DNA from 4 places in the Shewanella sp. LZH-2 genome. Region 4 is predicted to be linked to each of the others. Evidence: predicted binding sites of a transcription regulator. Region 4 holds the regulator's gene; each other region holds the start of a gene.

Region 1 (3,181 bases), 1.8 Mb from region 4:
AACGATTAATCCCCGTCATGGCGCTCAGCAAGGTCGCATCGGTAAAGGCTTTGGGGGGCTGAGTTTGCTTCTCGACCAATTCACCTTGGTTGCAGTGAAGGATTTGTCCTAGGGCCAAAGGCGGTAAAATGCCACAAAACACCTCATCTTCTGCATCCTTATCGGTACTTTTATCATCAGTGTTTTTAAGCGATTCTCGCCCCGTAGACTCTTTATGTTCATCAGCTTCCCGTGCAAACAGTTGTTTCCAACCTAGGGATTTATCCTGTCTAGCCTTCGTTTTAAAGAGACCACCTTCAATGGTCACTTCGACCGCAGTTTCACTGTAGCAATAGGCGGGGTAAAACTGCGCCAAATACTGGCGGGCAATATGTAGATAAAGCTGCCTTTCCCGCTGGCTTAAACTGCCTAAATTGGGCTGTTTTTCCGTTGGAATAATGGCGTGGTGGGCATCGACTTTTTTATCATCCCACGCCTTAGATTTAAGCCGAGGATTCGGCGCCTCAGCGTGTGCGACTAACTCGGGCCCCCCCCCCATAATGGCCGCTAATACACTGCTTGCTAGACCATGTTGCTCTGTAGGTAAATAGCGGCTGTCAGAGCGCGGGTAGGTAATCAGCTTATGGCGCTCATATAAACTCTGGCAGGTATCGAGCACGTCCTTAGCGCTCATCCCAAACCGCTTGGCTGCATCAATTTGCAGTGCCGATAAGCTGTAGGGTAATGGCGGATTCTGCTGTTTATCCTTAGTGCTTAACTGGGTCACTTTGGCGGGTTTATCGGTGATCCGACGCACCACATTTTGTGCTAAGCCCTTAGCAAGCACTCGCCCTTCTTCGTCCATATAAGGTAAACAGGCTTCACTGGGTTGCCACTTCGCAGTGAAAGATTGTTGTTTATCCGTTACTAAATGCGCTAAGACTTCATAAAAGGGTTTAGATTGAAATCGCGCGATTTCCTCATCGCGGCGCACGATAAGCCCAAGGAGCGGGGTTTGCACTCGACCGACGGATAGCACGCCCTGATAGCCGACCTTTTTCCCTTGGATGGTGTAGGCCCGTGTCATATTCATGCCATAGAGCCAATCGGCACGGCTCCGGGCAAGTGCAGAAGTAGACAAAGGAATAAACTCACGGTTACTACGAAGTTGCGACAAGGCACGTTTCACCGCCTGCGGGTTTAAGTCGCTGATAAGGAGTCGCTGCGTTTGCTGTAATTTATCGCCCGTCACGCCCAAATAGGCGATTACTTCATCAACCAATAATTGCCCTTCCCTGTCTGGATCACCCGCATTCACTAAGGTATCGGCCTGTTTTACCAGCTTTTTAAGTACAGTGAGTTGGCTACGGGTCGCGGCCTTAGGTTTAAGCTGCCACTTCTCGGGCACTATGGGTAAATGCTCAAACTTCCACGATTTGAACTCGGGGTTATAGGCATCGGGCTCGGCCTGTTCAAGCAAATGCCCAACACACCAAGACACGCAGTTTCCTTGGGCGTCTTCAATAAACCCGTCACCTTTTTTGTGGGGTTTTGGTAGCACATCGGCGATTGCACGCCCAAGACTTGGTTTTTCAGCAATATAGAGGATCATATCTACATTAAACACTGGATATAATTACAGTGTAATTTAGCCCAAAGCAGACAAGAGTGCAAACAGCCTTCTTTAGCTCAAGAGCCAATTTAGTTCGTTAAGCTCTAACTGAACACTAAAGCTGTGTAAATTTAGTTGAGAATTATTCTCATCTAAATTTATTATTCCTTCCATCACTTAAAGAGGAATCAGGAAAAAGAGATGAATACACTGACGTTGCCCTATCATGCTAAACCCGCATTTAAACCAGCATTAGTATTAAGATTCAATCAATTAATGCTATTTCATAGCCTCTTATTACTGGCATTAAGTCTGCTTTGTGGGATGGGTCTTGAAACATTAAATCTTGAGGTTCCGTTCCTCTCTTGGGCTTTTATCCTGTTTCTACCTGTAGCTGTAAGTCTATCTTTGCTATTAAAACATCGCGTTAGCCGCCGTAGCCTGGCATGGCTATTTGGACTGTGGATGCTGTTATGGCTGGTAATTTAAGCCAAGTTTTGTTTGCCTTGCACAAATACCGTCCCCGCTATCCACTTTGGCTGAGTTAATAGTCTCAATCAATTCGCCTTATCTCCCCCGCTTTTCTCAATGATTCAAGTTACTAGATTACAAATCTCAATGCAGCAGAGATAACACGCTGCCAAATAAAGCTCCTCAGTAACCCCATCAAATTAAGAACGTTAAATTATCAAATATTTAACAACTTTAGCTATGAAGTGACTAAAAAAATCGTTATGTTGAAGCTCTTGGACGCACACACGCGTTTTAACCTTAGGCCTAATTGGCTGTTTAGTACCCAAAATCACCTAAAAAAATCTTAAAAACTCTGCAAAAAACAACAGAATATTGGAGTTGAATTATATGAATGAGATTGTTAATGCGGTCAACAATATCGTCTGGAGTCCCGCGCTCGTTTATCTTTGCCTCGGTGTAGGACTCTTTTTCTCCCTGCGCTCACGCTTTTTACAGTTACGTCATTTACCCGAAATGATCCGTCTAATGTTTGATGGCAAAAGCACCGATGCTGGCGTGTCTTCCTTCCAAGCTTTAGCCATGACCTTAGCCGGTCGTGTTGGTACAGGTAATATCGCTGGTGTTGCCACGGCGATTACCTTTGGTGGCCCTGGCGCTCTTTTTTGGATGTGGATGGTAGCGTTTCTGGGCGCAAGCTCAGCATTCGTTGAATCCACCTTAGGACAAGTCTACAAAGAAAAAATCAACGGTGAGTACCGCGGCGGCCCCGCCTTTTATATTGAAAAAGGCTTAGGCATGAAGTGGTACGCTTGGACATTTGCCATTGCGACCATTTTTGCCTGCGGGATTTTACTGCCTGGGGTACAAGCCAACTCGATTGGTTCAAGCTTAAAAACCGCCTTCAATATTGACCCTAATGTCACAGCAGCCATTCTTGCGATGCTATTAGGTTTTATTATTTTTGGAGGGGTGAAACGGATTGCGCAGTTCGCCAGTACTGTAGTGCCTTTTATGGCGCTCGGCTATATCATTGTCGCCTGCGTGATTATCGCCCTTAACATTGACCAGCTGCCCGACATTATTCTGCTGATCCTAAAAAGTGCCTTCGGACTCGAT
Region 2 (3,181 bases), 2.2 Mb from region 4:
TTCTTAGCTAAATCGGTCAATTGCGCTTGGACTAAGTTAACAGCAGGTTCAGCCTTAGGAGCCACTTTGGCAGGACGCTCAGTCTTGCGGGCAGGAACAGCTACTTTCTTAGGGGCCTTTTTCGCTGGAGCTTTGCCAGCCGGAGCCACTTTGGTAGCTTGAGCAGCACGCTTAGCCTTGGCTTTTTCTTGGCTTTCTTTCAACATGGCTTGAGCATGATCGATATGTTCTTGCTCTAGCTCGCCACAAGGCTGACCATCAAGATCCACACGCTGGGCACCAGCTTTTACCGATTTGAGGTAACGCCAACTGCTAGTGTAACGTCTTAACGCCACGCGCAGTTGAGTTTTACTGACTTTAGAATCATCAGCCAACCTTTCAGCCAAATCTTGAAACAATCCGATTTTTAATGGCTTAGTTTCACCTTCAGCAATAAAGCACAAAGGAAATGTTTCATACAAATACGCCAAAATTGCGTTGGTGTCGGTCAACTTATCTGTTGATTCCATCATTACTTCCACAGTTAAAAAGGGACATCGAATTCGAGGTGATATAAATCAGCTTCTTACGTGTCGTTTATCTTGGTTAAGCTCACAATTGAGCCAAAGTACAAATTAACATTCTCGCCGAGTTAACTAAAGTTAAAAAATATCAGTTAACCATTTTTTACGGCTAAACCTCTCAGGTTTATTCGGGCCATGCCCAAACAAGCCTTATCAGGGCATGCGCTATTATAAGGCGCACGCCACCGATTGCGACTATGAATTATGCGTTATTGTACGCAAATTAAGCAAATAGGCAGTTTTCGAAGCTTTTTACCAATAATTCCAAGCCCTTTTGGTCTTCTTCGTCAAAGCGGTCAAAAATAGGGCTATCAATATCCAGTACAGCAATCACCTGACCATTAGCGCGAACAGGGATAACAATTTCGGAATTACTGGCCGCATCGCAGGCGATATGTCCATCGAATTGATGCACATCGGCAACCCGTTGAGTTTGATTAGCCAGTGCTGCAGTGCCACACACGCCTTTACCCATCGGAATGCGGGTACAAGCCACTTTACCTTGGAATGGGCCTAATACTAACTGTTCGCCGCGCATAACGTAAAAACCTACCCAGTTTAGTTCGGTTAGGTTGTCATTAAGCAGGGCTGAAAAGTTAGCCATGGCAGCCACTAAATCATCTTCGCCTTCGAGTAACGCTAACGCTTGACGGTTCAGTGATTCATAAAATTGCGGTTTCATATGCTTCCTAAAAATTATTCAGCAGCATCGTCCTTCTTAGACGCTTTTTTGGCTGTGTTTGGTTTTGTTGGCGTACTATTAACTTGAACCACGCCTTTAAGCAAGTTTGTTAGCTCATCTTTATTGTTAGCAAAATAGAATGCGAGCTGTTCGGTTAGACTTTCATCAATCCCAAGTTCCGCTTTCTGAATAAATGGAATGAGGTTATCAGCGATGTCGAGCATCTTATCGTAGGCATCAGCCTCCTTTTTCGATGTGAATGTCATCTTTTCTACCCCTTCTCTTACCACGACAAACTGTGTAATAACTGCCATGACCGCCCTCGCACTGTTTTTATATACAGTAACCAGAATGACATAAAGTGAACTAGTGATGCAAGTGTTCTGATTATTCTGATATTATGACTGCGCTTTATGTTGTGGAGATGGGTCAATCAATTTGATATCTCACCTTATAATTTGTTGTTTTCGGATTATTTGCTCAATCTCAGTGGCTTTGGGGCTAATATAATATTTTTATATGCATGACAATACAGCAGAAAACTCTGTAATCCTCTGTCGTTCCTGCGACTTGGCCATTCGGAAACGTGCCCTCCCAACTGGGGTCAGAGCGTTGTGTCCGCGTTGCAACACCGCACTTTATGACACCCCATACTGTTCAGTAAATGGCATGTTGGCACTGTGCATTACCGCGTTGGTGTTCTATTTTCCTGCTAACTTTTTTCCTGTGCTAGAAATCCATTTTCTGGGCAGTATTCGCACAACAACGGTATTTCAAGGCGCTTTTGCCGTCTTCGATCAAGGTTATTGGGTGGTCGGATTAGCCGTCCTTGCTGCCGCAGTGGTTGGCCCTGGTTTATTGATCCTATCGATTCTTGCGCAAATTTTGATTATAAAATGGGGGCTTGCGAGCCCATTTTGGCGCCATAGTCTCAAACAATTACTCACATTTCAGGGGTTCCTTTCGCAGCTGACAATGCTTGAGATTTATGTGATTAGCTTCCTCGTCTCATCATTTCAATTGTCTGATTTTTCGGATATTTATTTTGGAATGGGTACCTTTTGCTTCACCATGCTTTTTTTAGTCACCCTGTTTTTACAGCGTGAATACGATATTGAGCATATGTGGGGTCTTTTTATGCAGGAACATCACTGATATGAAGCAGCAAGGAAAGGATTTAGGCCTGTGTTTGTGCCGCGTTTGTAGGCAACTCAATAGCAGTGAGGATAGCCACTGTAGTCGTTGTGAGTCAGAATTACAGGTCCGCGATTACAACAGCTTACAAAAAAGTTGGGCGCTGCTTATCACTGCCGCCATTTTATTGGTTCCAGCCAACCTCTATCCCATTACGGTGCTCACCAATCAGGGAAAGGTACGTCACGATACGATCTTTTCCGGAATTGTTCATTTAGTCCAATCGGATATGTTACCCATCGCCATTATTGTGTTTATTGCCAGTATTTTAGTGCCTTGGGTAAAGATTATCGGCTTAGCCACTTATCTGTGTGCTATCAGTTTCAACCTACCAATTTCAAAGCAAAAACTTATGGTGGGATTTCATGTTATTGAGTGGATTGGCCGCTGGTCGATGCTCGATTTATTTGTGATCTCGCTGACCGTTGCCCTCGTGAATATGGGGCAATTACTCGATGCAAAGCCTGCACCTGCGGCCACGGCATTTGCATTGGTGATTTTACTGACGCAACTTGCCGCAAAAGTTTTAGACACTCGTTTACTCTGGGATCGACTGGAACCTCAAGATGACACAAATTGAATCGCCAAAAGTTGTGAAGAAAAAGCTCTTTTCGCCGATTTGGCTGCTCCCGATTGTGGCGCTCGCGCTTGGCGCATGGCTGGGTATTAAGAGCATCAAAGAATCGGGCATTGAAATTCAAATCCACTTCCCCAGTGCCACGGGGATCGACGTGGGCAAAAC
Region 3 (3,181 bases), 1.4 Mb from region 4:
TAAACGGCCAAACTCGTTTAATGCGTGAATAAAGATAATTGAAATAATTGAGATTGGCGCAGCTATCCGCAATGTGCCTTCAGGTTTATCGCTGCCAATGCCACTGAGTTCATCGAACTGCGCAATCACACTCTGATATCGCTGAAATAACGCTAAACCTTCCTCGGTTAATCGCAGCTTGCGGGTACTTCGCATAAACAATTGCTTATCGAGCTTTTCTTCAAGCTTGGCCAGCTTACGGCTCACAGTAGCGATAGGCATATCGAGCACTTTCGCGGCTTGAGAAAAACTGCCCGCATTCACCAAATGCACAAACAGATAAATTAACTGCAGCTCAGCGCCAACATCATCAGCCATGTTCAATCCCATCGTTTAGCGTGAGTGCCGCTCACAGATATAAGGCACTAACTCATTGTGTTTTAAACGTAGAATTATTCATTTCTACGACCATAGCGCAATAGCTTCCAAGGCTAATCCTATGCTATTTTGCCAATAAGTTTACTGCGCTAACACCGATTATCGTCAATTACCCTAGGTATTATTCCCTGCTAGCGCACCCACAACGTCTTCTTGCGGGAAAGCAAAAACACAAAAGGATGAGTGAGGGATATGACCATTTTAACCCCTCTGTTTGCCGTCTTCGGGATCATGCTGCTCGGCACACTTGTACAAAAACTGCGTTTTCTCCCAGTAGAAACCGACCAAGTGCTCAATCAATATGTCTACTATATTGCGTTTCCTGCCATTCTCTTGATTGCACTGGCCCAGCAACCGATTGAAGAAATTCTGCAATGGGGATTTATTGCAGGCTATAGCGCCGCCATGCTGATGATTTATCTGATTTGTGTTGGTATATCCTTACTTTTCAATCCTAAACAGCATGCAATTGCCGCCGTGCGCGCCTTAAATGCCACCTTTGGCAATACCGCATTTATTGGTATTCCGCTGCTGGTGATTATATTTCCTGAACAACAAAGCGCCCTAGTTGCCGCCGCCATAGCCAGTTTATTGTCCGTGCTTATGTTTGCCGTGGCCTTGGTCTCGCTGGAGCTTACGACAAATACCCACAGACAACACCACGCCGTAGTGATCATGTGTTTAGCTGTGGTTAAAAATCCCATCGTTATCGGCTGCTTTATCGGCATTGCAATTTCGGCATTGGGGATAACACTGCCCTCTGGCGTAGCGATGATGATCCAACAAATTGGCAATACCTCAAGCCCCTGCGCTTTATTTGCCGTTGGCATGGTATTAGCCAAAGCCATGCGCTACCAAAAAGATAGCAAGGTATTTAGCCTGACGAATCTTATCGAACTTAGCCTTATCAACCTCTTTAAATTAATCCTACAACCCGCATTGGTTTTCTTCATGCTTAAAAGCGTTGGCGTTAGTGGAGATTACTTAGTGATGGGTGTAATCCTCAGTGCCTTACCTACGGCGGCCAGCGTCTATTTACTTGCTCAGCGCTATAACACCCAAGCCTCAACCAGTGCGCAGGGGATATTATTTGGCACTATAGTGACTTTTTTTAGCTTACCTATTTTAGAACAACTTGTTAAAACCTATTCATAAACAAGCGATTAAACTCTAGCTTATTGCAATGTGTCGAATATTTACCCAAAGCCACTTTACTGTATATAAAATCAGTATATACTGTTTATCAATACAGTGATTTGGTAAGTTTTTCGACAGGAACTCATTATGCTTTGCCAACTCAGCATCAATAATTTCGCTATCGTCCGTTTTCTCGAACTGGATTTTCGTCCCGGTATGACCAGCATTACTGGTGAAACCGGCGCAGGTAAATCCATCGCCATCGACGCCTTAGGTTTGTGCCTAGGTAATCGTGCCGATGCCAGCAGCGTTCGCCCTGGTGCAAGTAAAACCGAAGTCAGTGCTCGATTTTCACTACACGATGTTCCCCTTGCCAAACGTTGGCTCGAAGATAACGATCTCGAACTTGATGATGAGTGTATTCTGCGTCGAACTATTGGCAGTGATGGCCGCTCACGCGCCTACATTAATGGCAATCCTGTGCCGTTAACTCAACTGAAATTACTCGGGCAATTGCTGGTCGGTATCCATGGTCAGCACGCCCACCACGCTATGCTAAAGAGTGAGCATCAACTCACCTTGCTCGACAGCTACGCCAATCACAGACTACTGATAGACACAGTGGCAGCAAGCTATCAACGCTGCAAACAAATCGAAGCCGAACTCAAGCAATTAGAAGCCTCACAGCATGAACGTATTGCCCGAAAACAGCTGGTGCAATATCAAGTTGAAGAGCTAGATGAATTCGACCTCAAGGTCGGTGAATTTGAGGACATTGAGCAAGAGCATAAACGCCTCGCCAATGGCACTGAACTGGTGGATAGCTGCCAAGCCAGCCTATATTTACTCACTGATGGCGAAGAGAGCAATATTGAGTCACTGCTTAACAAGGCTGTAAGCCTTGCTGAAAATTTGCAAAGCTATGATCCCGCATTAACCAATGTCAGTACTATGTTAAATGAGGCCCTCATTCAAGTACAAGAGAGCGCGGGAGAATTACAGCATTACCTGAGTAAACTCGAACTCGATCCCGCGCATTTTGCCTATTTAGAGGAACGACTCTCAAAGGCTATGCAACTGGCCCGTAAGCATCATGTTAGCCCTGACAAATTAGCCGAACATCATTTGGCACTCAAAGCGGAACTCACAACCCTCGATGATGATGAAACTAAGTTAGAGGAAATCCAACTCCAAGTTGAAGCGAGTAAAACAGCTTATTTAGCGAACGCACAAAAACTGAGCCAGAGCCGCGCCCGTTATGCAAAAGAACTGGATAAGTTAGTGACTCAATCTATCCACGAACTCAACATGCCCAAGGGTAAGTTCACCATTGAAGTGAATTTTAATCCCGAGATTATGTCGGTAAATGGCAGCGATAATATAGAGTTTATGGTCACAACCAACCCTGGCCAGCCTTTACAACCGATTTCACGGGTAGCCTCTGGCGGTGAATTGTCGCGTATCGGTTTAGGCATCCAAGTGATTACTGCAAAAAAGGTTGCCACTCCTACCCTGATTTTCGACGAGGTGGATGTGGGAATTTCAGGCCCGACCGCTGCTGTGGTTGGCAGAATGCTGCGTAGTCTAGGAGAATCGACTCAAGTACTTTGTGTAACCCATTTACCTC
Region 4 (3,181 bases):
GCAAGGAATGGAATAACGCCTGACGATTAGGCAACACAGGCCCCGTCATCACCTTACGTTGGCGGCGAAAATGCACTCTCGCTACTCGAGCCAATTTATGGGCAATGCCCATATCGGTACCATGTTCGTCGGCCATGTAACGCAGCGATACCGCATTAGAAAATTGCACAAAGTTGTGACGGCCCAAAAATAGGATCATCAAGCACTTACGTAACCAAGTAGGGTTCTCGCGCTCAAGCACTGCCGCCTTCATGGTGTCGTCTTCTTTACCCGGAGTACGACCCCAATACAGACTCACAGGCACCAGCTGGATATCTAACTCTGGCTTTTCCTTATGGACGGCCAACAAACGCATAAAACATTCGAGGAATGGCTCATTGCTGGCGCGTTCACCAAATAAGGGCTTACGACCTTCAAGGCATACCACCCGTGGCGCCACAACGCCATTCACCACCAGCGGCTCGTAAGGGCTTGGCAAACCAAGTTTCGTGGTGATCTCGCTTAACGCAGCAATATCACTCAGGGATTCTGTTTTCATTACATAAGCAAGCGGTCTGGAGGCATCCAGATTCAGATCGGCAAAGGGATCCTGTGGCACAACAATAGTGTGCACTAAGTGCTTTTGGATCCAACGTAATGATTTCAACCAAAGAGAGTCTTGTTTAGGCATTATTCTTATGCAATGTAAGTACGTTCATTAGCCCCATAGAATACCAGATTCTAGAGAATATACCCAAACAACCTAAAGATGCAGGATTCAGCAGCTGATTTTAATGACTTAGTAACGCACTTTAGGCAACGCCATTTATTGCTGCCGTGCAAATGGCATTCACCCCATAGATGACGATTACGGTTATTTGCAGATCTAGCTGACCAAGTTAAAAGTGGTTAATACTTGCACTACAAATAATACTGTATATACTAACAGTAACTGTATAGAAAAACAGGAAAGACCATGAGACCGTTGACGCCACGCCAAGCCGAAATTTTAGAGCTGATTAAACGTAATATTGCCGAGACTGGCATGCCACCCACTCGGGCCGAAATTGCCACCCGTTTGGGTTTTAAAAGTGCAAATGCCGCAGAAGAACACCTTAAGGCATTGGCGAAAAAAGGCTGCATCGAGATCATGCCTGGTACTTCCCGCGGGATCCGTCTCCCTGTAGAGGAAGAAGATAACCGCGAAACAGGCTTGCCACTGATTGGCCAAGTGGCAGCGGGTGAACCTATTCTCGCCCAAGAGCATGTCGAACAGTATTACCAAGTCGACCCCAGCATGTTCCACCCTGCTGCCGATTTCCTGCTGCGCGTAAAAGGCGACAGTATGAAGAATATCGGCATCCTTGAGGGTGACCTGCTTGCCGTTCATAAAGTACAACAAGCGCGCAATGGACAAGTTGTTGTTGCTCGCGTTGATGATGATGTAACCGTAAAACGCTTTGAAAAAAAAGGTAATTTAGTCTACCTACATGCCGAGAATGAAGACTATTCACCGATTAAAGTCGATTTGAGTTTCCAAAGTCTAACAATTGAAGGGCTCGCCGTAGGGGTGATCCGCAACGGAGATTGGCTATGAACAAACTATTAGGTAATGCCCCGCGTCACCCCGGTTTATGGCTCGATACGGTTCGAGATACAGAGACCGACTGGCAGCATACATCAATAGTCACTATGCCAACTCAGAGCCAAGGGCGCCAAGAGCTGACACAGCTGAGCAAACAACTTGCCCAACTGAGCCAACAGGGAAGATGGATAGTGCTCATCAACCCACCTAGTATTGGCTACAAGCAGCTATTAGCAAACGCAGGTGTGCGTATGGATCGCGTACTATTGGTTCACGCAAAAGATGAGGTCGAAACCCTTTGGGCGATGGAAAAAGCCTTAACCAGTGGCACATCTAGCGCAGTGATTACTTGGATTAACGCCCTAGATACTCGCGATAATCGTCGCCTACAAATTGTAGCAAAGAGCGCACGTGCAATGGGTATCGTGCTTGAAGGTTCAACGAATGACCAACCTTCTAGCACCAATCTCACACAATCGGCTAAATTTACTCAACCCGCATTTTTCAGCTCTGTTCATTAAAAATTTTTCACACCGTATTTAGCCTTGAAAGCCGCCTCACCTGTGAATGTGAGGCTTTTTTTTGGCAATTTTTCAGACAATTAGAAAAAGAAGTGATCTTGATCAATTTTTAAACAGCAAGTATGTTTGATTTAGGCGCACATGATATATCGCCTGTTTAGGCAGAAATATCGCGTTATTTTCGAATATCGCTCGCCCACAAAAATTGAGAATAATGGGTTTATTCAGCAGTATGTGCCAGTGTGGCTAATACCAGCAGTAACAATACTTGATCATAAGTAAGCCGCCAACGCACGTTGAAGTCAGAAACACTTTTTTGGGAACTGAAGAGTTTGCATAGAGTTGAGACTTACTGTGTTGCTCTTCTTTGTAGTTGCTATTTGCAATTAGCAGAGGAGAAGTCTTGTGAAGCAATGGTTGTATTGTTTACTCGTGGTGCTATTCGCCCCACCGTTGGCCGCAGCAGACATGCGGTTCAATATGACGCCTGGCGTAACAGAAATCAGTGGCAAGGTATACCACCTGCACATGACGATTCTGTATATCTGCTGCGCGATAGGCTTAGTGGTTTTTGGCGTGATGATTTATGCCATGATCAACCACAGAAAATCCAAGGGCGCGGTCGCGTCACACTTCCATGAGAGTACAAAAGTTGAGATCGCTTGGACGATAATTCCCTTTATCATTCTGATCTTAATGGCGATTCCGGCAACTAAAACTCTGATTGCCATGGAAGACCCCAGCAATGCCGATCTCACGGTAAAAGTCACAGGATCGCAATGGAAGTGGCATTACAGCTATTTCGATCAAGATATTGAGTTTTACAGTATTCTCGCCACACCAAGACCTCAAATCGAAGGTAGTGAGGCCAAGGGAGAGCACTACTTACTCGAGGTCGATAAGCCCCTTGTCCTGCCTGTAAATAGAAAAATCCGCTTTCTGATGACTTCTGAAGATGTTATCCATTCATGGTGGGTACCAGATTTTGCAGTGAAAAAAGATGCTAACCCAGGGTTTATCAACGAGGCGTGGACCCGTATCGATAAACCCGGCATTTACCGTGGCCAATGTGCCGAACTTTGCGGCAAAGATCATG

The links. Region 4 encodes LexA, which represses DNA repair genes until DNA is damaged. Its sites were predicted from a motif close to TACTGTATNNNNATACAGTA; they were not measured.
Region 1: JM642_RS07430 (DNA topoisomerase III) is a predicted target of LexA. The motif match lies at 1,604-1,623, and genes of this name have one in related genera.
Region 2: JM642_RS08910 (YebG family protein) is a predicted target of LexA. The motif match lies at 1,571-1,590, and genes of this name have one in related genera.
Region 3: recN (DNA repair protein RecN) is a predicted target of LexA. The motif match lies at 1,652-1,671, and genes of this name have one in related genera.

The regions. Positions count from the first base shown of each region.
Region 1 covers NZ_CP069350.1:1,640,445-1,643,625, reverse strand. The annotation lists gene JM642_RS07430 (DNA topoisomerase III) at 1-1,591, opposite strand, end outside; gene JM642_RS07425 (hypothetical protein) at 1,793-2,080, shown strand; gene JM642_RS07420 (alanine/glycine:cation symporter family protein) at 2,453-3,181, shown strand, end outside.
Region 2 covers NZ_CP069350.1:1,978,942-1,982,122, reverse strand. The annotation lists gene proQ (RNA chaperone ProQ) at 1-509, opposite strand, end outside; gene JM642_RS08915 (GAF domain-containing protein) at 787-1,245, opposite strand; gene JM642_RS08910 (YebG family protein) at 1,260-1,559, opposite strand; gene JM642_RS08905 (paraquat-inducible protein A) at 1,765-2,400, shown strand; gene JM642_RS08900 (paraquat-inducible protein A) at 2,402-3,019, shown strand; gene JM642_RS08895 (MlaD family protein) at 3,006-3,181, shown strand, end outside.
Region 3 covers NZ_CP069350.1:1,246,093-1,249,273, reverse strand. The annotation lists gene lldR (LysR family transcriptional regulator LldR) at 1-357, opposite strand, end outside; gene JM642_RS05600 (AEC family transporter) at 610-1,572, shown strand; gene recN (DNA repair protein RecN) at 1,702-3,181, shown strand, end outside.
Region 4 covers NZ_CP069350.1:4,432,846-4,436,026, forward strand. The annotation lists gene plsB (glycerol-3-phosphate 1-O-acyltransferase PlsB) at 1-670, opposite strand, end outside; gene lexA (transcriptional repressor LexA) at 956-1,576, shown strand; gene JM642_RS19435 (SulA-like leucine-rich domain-containing protein) at 1,573-2,085, shown strand; gene coxB (cytochrome c oxidase subunit II) at 2,491-3,181, shown strand, end outside.